DNA from 2 places in the Clostridium sp. AWRP genome. Region 1 is predicted to be linked to the other one. Evidence: a T-box and tRNA genes for the amino acid it is inferred to sense, from the RefSeq annotation. Region 1 holds a T-box; the other holds one or more tRNA genes.
The links. A T-box is a leader RNA that pairs with one kind of tRNA and senses whether it is charged. The one in region 1 lies ahead of ileS (isoleucine--tRNA ligase), so its partner is inferred to be a tRNA-Ile.

Region 1 (7,428 bases):
AGAGGTGTACCCCAATATCTTTCTCTGCTAAGTCCCCAATCTATTACTCCTTCAACAAAGTTTCCAAATCTACCAGTTCTTATATTATCAGGATACCAGTTTGTATCATTAGTATTTTTAACTAGTTTATCTCTCATTTGAGACATTCTTATAAACCAAGTATCTCTTGGATAATATAAAAGTGGAGTATCACATCTCCAGCAGAATGGATAGGAGTGAGTAAATTTTTCTGCCTTATAAAGTATTCCCTTTTCTTTTAAATATTCTATTATTTTAGGATCAGCATCTTTTACAAAAAGGCCTTTCCATGGAGTAACTTCTTCTTTATATTTTCCTTGAGTATCTACAGAATTTGTCATAGGAATATTATATTTTTTCCCTGTAATACTATCATCTTCACCAAAAGCAGGAGCTGTATGAACTATTCCAGTACCTTCTGTTAGTGTTACATAATCTGCATGAACAACATAATGTGCTCTTCCTTCAAAAGATGCAAAATTGAAAATTGGTTCATAATCAAGTCCAACTAATTCTTCTCCTTTGAACTTTCTTAAGACTTCATATTCGCCCTCTAGTTTTTCTAACATGGCTTCTGCTAGTATTAAATGCTGTTCTTGATTAAGAACTTCTACATAGTCATAGCTTTTATTTACAGCTAATGCCATATTATTAGGAAGTGTCCATGGTGTAGTTGTCCATGCTATCATGTATTTATCTTGATCTTTAATTTTGAATTTAACATATACTGATGTCTCTTTTACATCTTTATATCCTTGAGAAACTTCATGTGAAGAAAGAGCAGTTCCACATCTAGGACAATATGGCACTATTTTATGCCCTTTATATAAAAGACCTTTTTTCCATATTTTTTTCAGTGCCCACCATTCTGATTCTATATAATCATTGTGATATGTTACATATGGATTATCCATGTCTACCCAAAATCCTAATCTGTCAGACATTTCTTTCCACTGGCTTACATAAGTAAATACACTATTCTTACATTTTTTTATAAAATCTTCTACACCATATTTTTCAATTTGTGGTTTTCCAGAAATTCCAAGACTCTTTTCAACTTCTAGTTCAACAGGAAGTCCGTGTGTATCCCAACCTGCTTTTCTCAATACTTTATACCCTCTCATAACTTTATATCTTGGTATGAGGTCTTTCATAACTCTAGTTAGAACGTGTCCTATATGAGGTTTTCCATTTGCAGTTGGAGGCCCATCGTAAAAAGTAAAGTATTCACCATCCTCATTTTCCTTAAAACTTTTTTCAACTACTTTCTTATCTTCCCATAATTTTAAAACATCTTTTTCCATCTGTACAAAAGTTTTATCACTATCAATTTTTTTATACATGGATTTAACCCCTTTCTATTCCTATTGTTAAGTTTTTACTATTTTTCAATGTTTATACACCACATAATCTTTAAACTAAAAAATACGCAATAAAAAAACTTCATCCAAATAGGACGAAGTTTAACTCGCTGTACCACCTATGGTTAATAAATTTAAGCACTACCATACTCTATTCTGTAACGTAGAATTACGTAAGAATTTACTAAAGTGATTATAAAAATACTGTTCAATTCTTCAACTCCCAGGTGATTTTCTTCAAGCTTTTCTATGGGTTTTCAGCACTTCCCCACTCTCTGTAAATAAAAGCAAACTTAAATACTTTTCCTGTTCAATGTTTTTCAATTACTACCTATATAATTTCCTTTTATTATATTATATGAATTTTCTATTGTCAATTTTTTTAGACAATTTTTTTGTATTATATTCCTAAAACCTGTAATATAGCACTTGCTATAGCTTGTGCAGCTTTATTTCTACCCTGGTCAGTTCCTAATATTCCCGCATCATTTTTATTAGTAAGAAACCCTAATTCTGTTAAAACCATTGGTGCAATAGTATGTTTTGCTATATAAAGCCAGCTTCCATCTTTAAGTCCCCTGTTATAGGTTCCAAGAGTACTAGCCAAACTTTTTTGTATAGCCTCTGCCATTTTCTCTCCCTTTACACTTCCTGTATAATACAGTGTTTCAGTTCCTTCTGCAACTGGATCATTAAAAGCATTGGTATGAATTGAAATCATATAGGTTGCACCTGCATTGTTTACAGTATCACATCGTCTTTGAAGACTTTCCGTAACAGTTAAAGGAGTTGTTTTTCGTTCATCTGTAGTCCTGGTATAAATTACTTTGACTCCCTTGGATTCCAGTATCCTCCCAACCTTTAAGCCAACACTTAAAGTTACATCATCCTCTTGAAACCCATTTCCATTTGAACCTACATCACTACCTATACCATGTCCGGGATCTATAACTATTACAGGTGCACCTTCCGATGGTGTTACTGGTGTTGGATCTATTTGTTTTGCTTTCACAGTTAAAGTAAATGTTACATTTTTACTGTATCCTGCTGCAGTTCCTTTATACGTAAATACACCTGCTTTAGAAGTATCAACAGTGCTTGAATTCCATACAATACTTACTTTTTTACTAGTACCATCACTCATGGTAGCTTGTACACTAGTTGGTAAAGAATACTTACTTCCTACAATTATACTATCTGATAAGTTAGATATTGAACTTACGTTTACTGTACTTTGTTCCTGAAGAGATGGTAAAGATTTTAAAATTCCATTTGCAATAGCTGATGCACTTTTATTTTGGAAATCTTCACTTCCAATTAATTGACTTTCCTTAGGATTAGTCATGAATCCAAGTTCAACCATAACAGCTGGTGCTGTAGTCCCCATCAGTATTTTATGCTGGGATGTCCCTTCTTTAATCCCTCTGTTAGAGAGTCCTGTATAACTTATTAAGCTACTTTGAATATTATTTGCTGCATTTTTAGCAGAATCATTTGAAGCTCTATAATAAGTTTCTATTCCATTCACCAAGGCACTTCCCGTATAACAATTAACGTGTAGGCTGACAAATAAATTTGATTTTGCGTTATTTGCTATGTCAAAACGAGCTTGTAAATTTGTACTATCATTCCAGGTTACATTATCATCTTTCCTGGTATAAACCACGTTTACTCCATTTTGCTCTAATATTTTTCCAGTCCTTAGTGCCACATATAAATCTACATCTTTTTCTTTCAATCCTGAGCCACTTACATTTCCTGCATCAGTTCCTCCATGACCAGCATCAATTGTAACAGTATACTTGTTATTAGAACTTGGGTTAGATTTCACTCCAAATTGCACCTTAGCTTCGCTGGACAGATTTTTCCCATTTACAGCTTTTACTCCACTTTTTACAATTAAATTATAGGTTTTACCATATGCATACTGGCTTTTAGGGGTAACTACTACACCCATTCCATCCTTTTCAACCTGCAAAGATATGGGGATAGCATTTCCTGTACTATCTGTTACCACTATGTTTGAATCATTTACTGTACCCTGGTCTAATTTCATGTTGAACTTTATGTTCCATGATTTATTGGTTTCTACATCATTTCCTATAGTAATTCCGCTGTAATTAATTGCACGTACAGTATTTCCTTTTGCAAACACAATTAATAAGAATGTAAGACTTACTAATATCATTATACAAATTCTTGTAATCTTCAAATAATGACCCCCGTTCAACAGAATAATTGCCTTAGTGTAACATATACTATTATAATTATATTATAAAAAATGAGAATTTTGTACTTAAAAATTGTTATGTTAACATATTAATTCAAAATAATCAAAACATATTTTACAAAGGGGCGATATTCTATGAAAATAAAATGGTTTGGTCATTCAAGTTTCTTATTTGAAGATTCAAAAGGTAGAAAACTTTTAACAGATCCTTTTGACAAAACTGTAGGCTATAAAGTTTTTGAAGGAGATGTTGATGTAGTTACAATAAGTCACAATCATTTTGACCACTGTTATACGGAAAAAATAAATTACAAAAATATTATAAATAAAATAGGCGCTTTTAATCCATGCGACATACCTATTTATGGCATACCTTCTTATCACGATAAAGTTAAAGGTGCAAAACGAGGTGAAAATGTAATATTTATCATTGAAATGGATGATTATAGGATATGTCATCTTGGAGATGTTGGATATGTATTATCTCCAGAAGAGATAAAAAGTTTAGGGTCCATAGATGTGCTTTTGATTCCCATAGGAGGAAATTTCACTATAAATGGAAAAGAGGCTGCTGAACTTGCAAAATCCATCCATAGCCACATAGTAATTCCAATGCATTATAAAACTTCTCCGTTAACTTTTGAATTAGATGGATTAGAAAAATTTCTTAAATATATGAAAAATACAGAAAGAATTGAAAGCAATACATTAATTCTAGATCACAAACCTGAAGATTTTAATCTAGTTAAAATTCTTAACTTTAAGTAACTTATTAACATAAATTAACCTTTTGTTTTTACTTAGAAATACTCTAATATGCTTATATTTATCTACACTTGATTTTATATTAAGTTAGTATACTATACAAAGTTCTTAAATCTGTGTTTTTATTATAGTAGTTCATAACTAAAAAAATCAACTTATACGCAGAAATATTTTTACAATAAACAAGCACATTTAAATATTTTCTGTCTAGACTTATCAAAATATTTAACTGAGCTGAAGATTATAAAAGATATCCGGAGTATAAGTTGATTTTTTGTTTATAAACCTTATATAACTACACTCTAATTATGTTTTACATGCTCTAGCCCTGCATCAAACAACTTATTTATATGTTCATCATCTAGGGAATAATACACTGACTTTCCCTCTCTCCTGAATTTTACTAGCCTTGCAGTCTTTAAAATTCTAAGTTGATGAGATATTGCGGACTGACTCATTTGGAGTATTTCTGTAATATCGCAAACACATAATTCCTTTTTAAATAATGCATATATAATCTTAATTCTTGTATAATCCCCCAGCACTTTAAAAAGTGCTGATAAGTCCATAAAAGTCTTTTCATCCAACATACTTTTTCTGACACATTCTATGCAATCCTTATGAATTTCAGTACAAGAGCAAACTTCAATTTCCGAATTGTTATTCATATTATCAACTCCTCGTCATGAAGTATTATAATATATTTAGCTAAAGTTTTTCAACTAAAAGTCAATACTACTACATTATTGGAATCTAAACTTTTCTTTACATCAATAATTCTCTGATTACTAGATCCTTTAAATTTCAATTTTGTATCTTTTTTATTCTCTTGAAATTTTCCATCCACTAGCACATCTACATTATCTAAAAGACGTTTCTTTGCCGTATCTGAGCCTTTAATTATAAACTCAAAAGTGTACCCTGTATAACACCATATATTTAAATTTAATTCTTTAATTTTAGCAGCCATATATGCAAATTCTTCAGGTTGTTCAAATGGGTCACCACCTGAAAATGTAACTCCACTTAACATAGGATTATCTCTAATATCGCAAATCAGTTTATCTATATCTTTTAGCTGCCCGCCTTTTAAATCATGGGTAGATGGGTTAAAACATCCTTTACAATTATGTCTACATCCCTGAGCAAAAAATACCCGTCTCATTCCAGGGCCATTAACTAGGCTCTCATAAGCAATACCTGCCAATCTAATTTTTTTGCCACCCATTGATTTTTCCTCCTTCTTATATATGATCTAGCTACTCAAATTCGCAGTTTAAGAATATTGCGACCTAAATGAATTCACAATTCACAGTTCACAATTCACAATTTCGGTAGATTTTCTGAAGTTTTAACGGAAGAAAATCATCCTTAATTGTAAACTGTGCATCGTGCATTGTGAATTAATTGTTTCGCAAATTTTTTATATTAAGTCAAAATTTCATATGTGTAAAATTTAAGTTAACTACTATTACAGTTACTTTAGCAATATACATGTTTGTTACTTCCCTGGGATATTCTATCTCTTCTTTCTGCTGTCTTGCCTTCTCCAAATCTTTCATCCAAAGACAGATATCCTGTAACCCTTGATATACCCTGTATATTGTTGCTTCCACATTTAGGGCAGACATCTTCCCCATGCATATAGGTTCCACATTCTTTACAATATCTTATGTGAAAGTTTATCCCTATATAACTTATATTTGTATTATCATAGGCGTAGTCAATTATACTTTTAACAACTTCTTCTGATGGATAATCATCAACTTCTATATAACTTATATGACCTCCATTACAAAGTTTGTGATAAGGAGCCTCTATATCAATTTTGTCTTTTATAGATATTGGATATCCTACAGGTATGTGGTAAGAATTAGTATAGTACTCTTTGTCCGTAACCCCAGGTATTTCTCCAAATATCTTCTTATCATGCACTATAAACTTTCCACTTAATCCTTCAGCCGGTGTAGCATAGCAGCTCCAATTTAAATGCGTTTCTCTTATAAGCTTATCTGTATAATTCCTTATATATGTAATTATCTTTAACCCAAGTTCTCTTGAACTCTCATCCTCACCATGGTGTTTCCCAGTTAATGCAATTAATGTTTCCGCAAGTCCTATAAAGCCAATAGCCCAAGTACCTTGCTTCAATATTGGTTCTATTGAATCTTCTGACTTTAAGTTCTCCGCACCCTTCATAAGTTTCTGACCTGCTACAAAAGGTAAATCTTTAACTCGGAGTCTCTTTAAAATGCCATATCTATGCATTAAAGATTCCTTTGCTAACTCTAACTTCCCTTGTAATAATCCAAAAAATTTATTTACATTTCCCTTAGATAAAATTCCAAGCCTAGGTAAATTAATAGTAACAGGAGCTATATTACCTCTACCCTTTACCCCTGGTTCTCCATTTACATTTGAGCAGACATATGTACGGCATCCCATAGTTGCAGGTATTACACCTTTATCATAATATGCTTTATTAAAATCAGCATCTAAATTCATAAAAGTAGGATTCATTCTCTTTGAAGCTACCCTACATGCAATTTTAAATAAATAATAATAAGGATCTTCTTGATTTTTATTTACGCCTTTTTTAACCCTAAATATTATATTAGGAAATATAGGTTGTTCTCCTCTTCCAAGTCCTTTTTCATATTCTGCCAAAAATACTTCACATACAAGAGCTGCATCCTTTGAAGTTGGTATGCCTATATTTAGTGAACTAAAAGGGACCTGTGATCCTGCCCTAGAGTGCATGGTATTAAGATTGTAGATTATTCCCTGCATAGCCTGTTCTATACTTCTTCTTAATTTCTTTTCAGAAACATCTTCTATTTTTTCCTCTTCTACTCCCATTTCCTTGAGGTTCTTCAATATTTCTTTTCTTGTAGGTTCAACAAAAACAGCCATATCATTATCGAAATCCGGATGGGACTGTCCACCAAACATATCATTTTGTGCTGACTGCAGTAATATACAAGAAAGTTCTGCAGCAGATTCTATTCTCTTAGGAGTTCTTATGTTCCCATATCCTGTATTAAATCCACCTAA
Region 2 (7,428 bases), 370 kb from region 1:
TTTTAAGTAAATTCTCGTTACAGTCAAATTCTACTTTTCGTATAATTATGCATCCACCACCGCCCCTCTTACTTTCTATATAATAACCTTTATCCATAGTAAATCTAGTAGTCAATACATAATTTATCTGGGAAGGCGCACAACTAAAATAATTAGCTAGTTCGTTTCTGCCAATTTGAAGTTTAGTCTCCTCACTATTATTAAGCATTTCTTTTATAAAGTCTTCTATTATATCTGATAATCTTGCCAATTTACCACCTTCTTGACTTTGACTTTCTTTGACCTTAAATTAATAATATTATTATTTCAGGTTTTATTCAACTTCTATATTTGACTAAATATATTTGTTTTGTACATAAATATTAAATTTAGATGCTATTCTCTCCCTTTTTCTAATACATACTATTGTATACTGTTTATATGTGTTAAATGAGAATAATCACCATGTAGAATAACTTTAGCTTTACCTTTAGTTATGTTTACCTGACTTAAGCTTGCTTGATAAATATAGGGTGAATCCCAAAATTTCTCCAAAGATGTATTTTCAAAATACGCCATCATGGTCTTTAAAGTTATAGTATGAGTAACAATCAGAACATGCTTTTCTGCACAGTTATTCATGATATCTTTTATTAAAGATACTGCCCTAATCTTAACCTGTTCAAATTTCTCACCATTGTCAGGTTTATAAATTTTAGGGTTTGTACCAAAATTATAAAGCTCTTTTGAGTTCTTCACCTTAATTTCTTTTTCATCTAATCCTTCCCAATCCCCTAAATCTATCTCCATAAGCCTATCATCCTTTATTATTGGTATATTTCTTTGTGCTCTTAATATTTTTGCTGTTTTCATTGCTCTACCTAGAGGGCTTGAGTATATTACATTAATTCTTATATCTTTTATCCTTTTTGCCAGTTCATTAGCTTGCCTTATCCCCTTTTTCGTGAGAGGTGAATCTTTTCTACCTTGCATTCTTTTTTCTGTATTCCATACTGTTTCCCCATGTCTTACTATATATAACTCGATCATATTTTTATCTCCTTTTCATTAAACAAATATAGATCTTATAACTTTTTATTATAACATATATATAGTAACTATATAATTTAATCCACATTCTTAAATGCTTTTATACAATACTTTCCTCCATCACAGGTTTCATTTGGATTAACAGTAAAATACTTATTTTTTAACATATTGCACACTATGTCTACATTTTTATCTTCATTACTATCTACAACTATAGTTAATTTATCATTTTTATTTACTATTGCTATATAATCATATATACTACTATAATCCTCTAAAGTAATTTTACCTTTTATGCTCATTTTATATTCAGACATATAATCTCTCCTTAATTGAAAAGTTCATCTAATGATTAATAAAATTATTATTTATTGTAGTGAATTAAAATATACACAATATTTAATTTTAAAAAGCCTCAATAGAATTATATTCTATTGAGGCTGAAATTTATTCTTGCCTAACTTTTATTTTATTTTTGCTTTCTATTATCTTATTTGCTTGAACATCTGGAACCTCTTCATATCTTTCAAATCTCATGTTGAAACTTCCTCTAGCTTGAGTCATGGATCTTAAATCTGTAGCATACTTAAACATCTCTGCTTCAGGTACTTCAGCTATTATTATCTGATTTTTCCCATCGGTCTCCATTCCAAGTACTCTACCTCTTCGTTTATTTACATTTCCAATTATATCTCCCATATACTCTTCAGGGACACATACTTCTACATGTAAGATTGGTTCTAATAATACAGGATCAGCTTCTAAAATTCCTTTCTTATAAGCTAAAGATGCTGCTACCTTAAAAGCCATTTCTGAAGAGTCTACTGGGTGATATGATCCATCATGTAATGTGGCTTTTATCCTTATCATAGGGTATCCAGCCAAAACACCATGGTTAATACATTCTCTTAACCCCTTTTCAACTGCTGGTATATACTGTCTTGGAACTACTCCTCCTACTACTTTATCCACAAATTCTAAATCATCTTCATTATCATTTCTTTGTTCAAACTTAATTTTTACATCCCCATACTGTCCATGTCCTCCTGATTGCTTTTTGTGCTTACCCTGTACATCTGAGGTTTTCTTTATTGTTTCTCTATAATGTACTTTGGGTTCTCTCAAAATAACATCCGTACCAAATTTAGACTTCAATTTAGATGATATCACATCAATGTGAACTTCACCTTGTCCAGAAATTATAGTCTCTGCATTTTCTACATCTCTAGATATCTTAAAAGTAGGATCTTCCTCTAACAGTTTACTTAATCCATTAAATATTTTATCCTCATCATTTTTAGATTTAGGCAACATAGCCATTGAAATTACTGGTTTAGGAAATTTAATATCTTTAAATACAACTAAAGACGATGGGTCACATAAGGTATCACCTGTGCTGGCAAATTGTAGTTTAGCAACAGCACCAATATCTCCAGCCACTATTTCCGATACAGGTATCTGCTGCTTTCCCTTTAAGAAATATAAAGTTCCTATTTTTTCACTTTTATCTTTTTTCACATTATACACTGTCATATCTGATTTGAGCTTGCCGGTCATGACTCTAAATAAAGATAGCTTACCTACAAAAGGGTCCGCTATAGTTTTAAAAATAAAAGCTGAAAATGGGCTCTTTTCGTCTGCTTTAACCGCAACCTGTGATTTCTGTTCTAAATTAACATCAATTACTTCTGAAACTTCAGGAGATGGAAAACATTGAATTATATCTTCTAATAAAGTGTCTATTCCTATCCCATTTACAGCAGAACCGCACATCACAGGTGTAATTTCACCTTTTGAACAGCCTCTTATTAATCCTTTATAAATGTCTTCATGACTTAAAGTACCCTCACTAAAATATTTATCTAAAAGTTCCTCATCCGTTTCTGCCACAGCTTCCATAACCATATCCCTACATTTTGTAATTTTATCTGAAATGTCTTTTGGTATAGTAGTTTCTTCTATTATGTTCTTATTATTCATTATTTTAGCTTTTCCAGAAATAACGTTTACAATTCCTTTAAAATTATTTTCACTTCCTATAGGATATTGAATTGGTACTACAGACATACCAAACTTTTCTTTTAATTCTGCCAACGTTTTATCAAAATCTGAATTTTCTCTATCCAACTTATTTATATAAAAAGCTCTAGGAAGTTTACTTTTATTGACACCACTCCAAGATTTCTCAGCTCCCACTTGGATTCCAGATACACTTGATAAAACAATTATAGCTACATCAACTGCTCTCAATCCTTCCATAGTTTCTCCTATAAAATCAAAATATCCTGGCATATCAACCAAATTTATCTTTGTATTTTTCCATTCACAGGAAGCTAAAGATGAAGATATCGATATTTTTCTCTTTTTTTCTTCAATACCGTAATCACTAACAGTACTTCCATCTTCAATTTTCCCAAGCCTATCAACAACTTTTGTATAATAAAGTATTGCTTCTGTTAATGTAGTTTTACCAGAACCGCTATGTCCAATAAATCCTACATTTCTTAAATTATTTACTGAATATTTTTTCATAAGCAATCCCTCCCCTTACTTTCTGATTAATTATATATTCTATTTGCTAATTAAAATTCCTCCTACAATTAATTAAATTTTCAAAATAATTTTATTTTTATATTATTATCTATGAAAACAAGTGCCTAAAATATGCGCTCTATAAAAAAATAAACCAAAGGTGAGCTACCTTTGGTTTATTTTTACTAATCTATTTTAGACATTTTCAAAAAATAAAAATGGCTCCGTGGAGAGGGCTCGAACCTCCAACCCTTCGGTTAACAGCCGAATGCTCAACCATTGAGCTACCACGGAACAATCTATGCAATGTATTTCTTTAAAAAACGAGTAACAAAATGTTACTCGTTTTGGTGGAGATAAAGAGATTCGAACTCTTGACCCTCTGCGTGCAAGGCAGATGCTCTCCCAGCTGAGCTATACCCCCGCATGGTGGACCTTCAGGGACTCGAACCCCGGACCCACCGGTTATGAGCCGGTTGCTCTAACCAACTGAGCTAAAGATCCTTATAACCTGGCAACGACCTATTCTCCCACAGGGCCTCCCCTGCAGTACCATCGGCACTCTAAAGCTTAACCTTCCTGTTCGGTATGGAAAGGGGTGTTACCTTCACGTCATTACCACCAGATATTTTCTTATCACAGTTTCATATTATACAGTGCTTTTAAACAACTGTCAATACTAAACATGAATTTAACTATAAAAATTTTATAGTCTAAGAAAAACTTTGTCCTCTCAAAATTGCACAGTAAACTTTTTTCTTTCGCTTTTTATTTGGTCAAGCCCTCGACCTATTAGTATCAGTCAGCTTAACAGGTTGCCCTGCTTACACCTCTGACCTATCTCCTCGTGTTCTTCGAGGGGTCTTACTAGCTTACGCTATGGGAAATCTTATCTTGAGGTGGGCTTCACACTTAGATGCTTTCAGCGTTTATCCCTTCCCAACTTGGCTACCCAGCTATGCTCCTGGCGGAACAACTGGTTCACCAGCGGTCGGTCCATCCCGGTCCTCTCGTACTAAGGACAGCTCCTCTCAAATTTCCTGCGCCCGCGACGGATAGGGACCGAACTGTCTCACGACGTTCTGAACCCAGCTCGCGTGCCGCTTTAATGGGCGAACAGCCCAACCCTTGGGACCTACTTCAGCCCCAGGATGCGACGAGCCGACATCGAGGTGCCAAACCTCCCCGTCGATGTGAACTCTTGGGGGAGATCAGCCTGTTATCCCCGAGGTAGCTTTTATCCGTTGAGCGATGGCCCTCCCACGAGGTACCACCGGATCACTAAGCCCGACTTTCGTCCCTGCTCCACTTGTTTGTGTCGCAGTCAAGCTCCCTTCTGCCTTTGCACTCTTCGAAGAATTTCTAACCCTTCTGAGGGAACCTTTGTACGCCTCCGTTACTTTTTAGGAGGCGACCGCCCCAGTCAAACTGCCCGCCTAACATTGTCCCGTCTCCAGTTTCATGGAGCCCGGTTAGAATCCCAGTACTGTCAGGGTGGTATCCCAACATCGACTCTGTAATGGCTGGCGCCACTACTTCCTAGTCTCCCACCTATCCTGTACAGACAATACCGAAATTCAGTGCTAAACTGCAGTAAAGCTCTACGGGGTCTTTCCGTCCAATCGCGGGTAGCAAGCATCTTCACTTGCACTTCAATTTCGCCGGATTTGTTGTCGAGACAGTGCTCAAATCATTACGCCATTCGTGCGGGTCGGAACTTACCCGACAAGGAATTTCGCTACCTTAGGACCGTTATAGTTACGGCCGCCGTTTACTGGGGCTTAAGTTCTGACCTTCGCTTACGCTTAGTCTTCCCCTTAACCTTCCAGCACCGGGCAGGCGTCAGCTCCTATACTTCAGCTTTCGCTTTAGCAGAAACCTGTGTTTTTGATAAACAGTTGCTTGAGCCTTTTCTCTGCGGCCACTTGCGTGGCTCCCCTTCTCCCTAAGTTACGGGGTTAATTTGCCTAGTTCCTTAACAACAATTCTTCCGATGGTCTTAGGATTCTCTCCTCACCTACCTGTGTCGGTTTGCGGTACGGGCACATAAAAACTCCATAGAGACTTTTCTTGGCAGCGTGAAATCAGGTACTTCCCCTTACGGGTTCCCCATAACACCTCATCATTGATATACCGGATTTTCCTGGTATACCTGACTCGGTGCTTAGACATACATCCAATTGTATGCACACCTTATCCTCCTGCGTCATCCCTTTTGTCAAACGCTTTTATGCGGTATCGGAATTTCAACCGATTGTCCATCACCTACGCCTTTCGGCCTCGGCTTAGGTCCCGACTTACCCTGGGCGGACGAACCTTCCCCAGGAAACCTTAGGTTTTCGACCAATAAGATTCTCACTTATTTCTCGCTACTTATGCCAGCATTCTCTCTCCTGTACAATCCACCGTTCCTTCCGGTACGACTTCTACTCATACAGGATGCTCCTCTACCACTCTTTCGAGTCCACAGCTTCGGTGGTAAGTTTTAGCCCCGGACATTTTCGGCGCATGATCTCTTGACTAGTGAGCTATTACGCACTCTTTAAATGAGTGGCTGCTTCTGAGCCAACATCCTAGTTGTCTTAGAAATCACACATCCTTTCCCACTTAACTTACACTTTGGGACCTTAGCTGGTGGTCTGGGCTGTTTCCCTTTTGACCACGGATCTTATCATTCGCAGTCTGACTGCCGGAATTCAAGTATATGGCATTCGGAGTTTGATAAGGTTCAGTAACTGTTGTCAGCCCCTACCCCATTCAGTGCTCTACCTCCATTACTCATTTCCGACGCTAGCCCTAAAGCTATTTCGAGGAGAACCAGCTATCTCCGAGTTCGATTGGAATTTCTCCGCTATCCACAGCTCATCCCATGGTTTTTCAACACCAACGTGGTTCGGTCCTCCACGGAATTTTACTTCCGCTTCAACCTGGCCATGGATAGGTCACTCGGTTTCGGGTCTACAACATACAACTTCGCGCCCTTTTCAGACTCGGTTTCCCTCCGGCTCCGTACCTTAAGTACTTAACCTTGCTGCACATCGTAACTCGCTGGCTCGTTCTACAAAAAGCACGCCGTCGTACTTTACGTACTTCGACTGTTTGTGGACACACGGTTTCAGGTTCTATTTCACTCCCCTCCCGGGGTTCTTTTCACCTTTCCCTCACGGTACTCCTTCTCTATCGGTCACCAGGTAGTATTTAGCCTTGGGAGGTGGTCCTCCCTGTTTCCCACAAGGTTTCTCGTGTCTCGTGGTACTCTGGATTAGATCTGACTGTTCTTTGCTTTCATTTACAGGGCTTTTACCTTCTCCGGCAGAGCCTTCCAGCTCTCTTCAATTAGCACTTCACAGTATTTATAATCTATCCGCAACCCCAGGAACAAGTTCCTGGTTTGGGCTCTTTCCCTTTCGCTCGCCGCTACTTAGAAAATCGATGTTTCTTTCTCTTCCTCCGGGTACTTAGATGTTTCAGTTCCCCGGGTTTGCCTCTACAAACCTATGTATTCAGTCTGCAGTACCTAGTGTTTGCTAGGTGGGTTTCCCCATTCGGATATCTCTGGTTCTCTGGCTATTTGCGCCTACCCAGAGCTTTTCGCAGCTTATCGCGTCCTTCTTAGGCTCCTGGTGCCAAGGCATCCTCCATGCGCCCTTTGTAGCTTGACCTTTCATTATCGAAAATTGCTATTTGCAATTTTCTCTGTATCATCTTAAATGTTTAGAATGATACTAAAGTTATTCTACAAAGGTTATATTATAACCTTAGCTTTACTTTTAAAAATTGTTATTAACTTTGCATATCTTCGTCAAAATCATTCGCTGCGGTACTCATTTACATAAGTAAACTCTGTTCCTCGCTCATGTTTTTCCT

Region 2: it encodes a tRNA-Ile, which carries the amino acid that the T-box ahead of ileS (isoleucine--tRNA ligase) is inferred to sense. The anticodon was not compared.

The regions. Positions count from the first base shown of each region.
Region 1 is NZ_CP029758.2:162,044-169,471, reverse strand. It holds gene ileS (isoleucine--tRNA ligase) at 1-1,361, opposite strand, end outside; T-box leader at 1,468-1,702, opposite strand; gene DMR38_RS00835 (N-acetylmuramoyl-L-alanine amidase) at 1,780-3,567, opposite strand; gene DMR38_RS00830 (MBL fold metallo-hydrolase) at 3,745-4,377, shown strand; gene DMR38_RS00825 (metalloregulator ArsR/SmtB family transcription factor) at 4,677-5,042, opposite strand; gene nrdG (anaerobic ribonucleoside-triphosphate reductase activating protein) at 5,093-5,602, opposite strand; gene DMR38_RS00815 (anaerobic ribonucleoside triphosphate reductase) at 5,857-7,428, opposite strand, start outside.
Region 2 is NZ_CP029758.2:4,368,318-4,375,745, forward strand. It holds gene DMR38_RS20475 (CtsR family transcriptional regulator) at 1-250, opposite strand, end outside; gene DMR38_RS20480 (histidine phosphatase family protein) at 403-1,029, opposite strand; gene DMR38_RS20485 (hypothetical protein) at 1,107-1,346, opposite strand; gene fusA (elongation factor G) at 1,477-3,561, opposite strand; tRNA gene DMR38_RS20495 (tRNA-Asn) at 3,781-3,855, opposite strand; tRNA gene DMR38_RS20500 (tRNA-Ala) at 3,910-3,985, opposite strand; tRNA gene DMR38_RS20505 (tRNA-Ile) at 3,989-4,065, opposite strand; rRNA gene rrf (5S ribosomal RNA) at 4,071-4,187, opposite strand; rRNA gene DMR38_RS20515 (23S ribosomal RNA) at 4,334-7,223, opposite strand.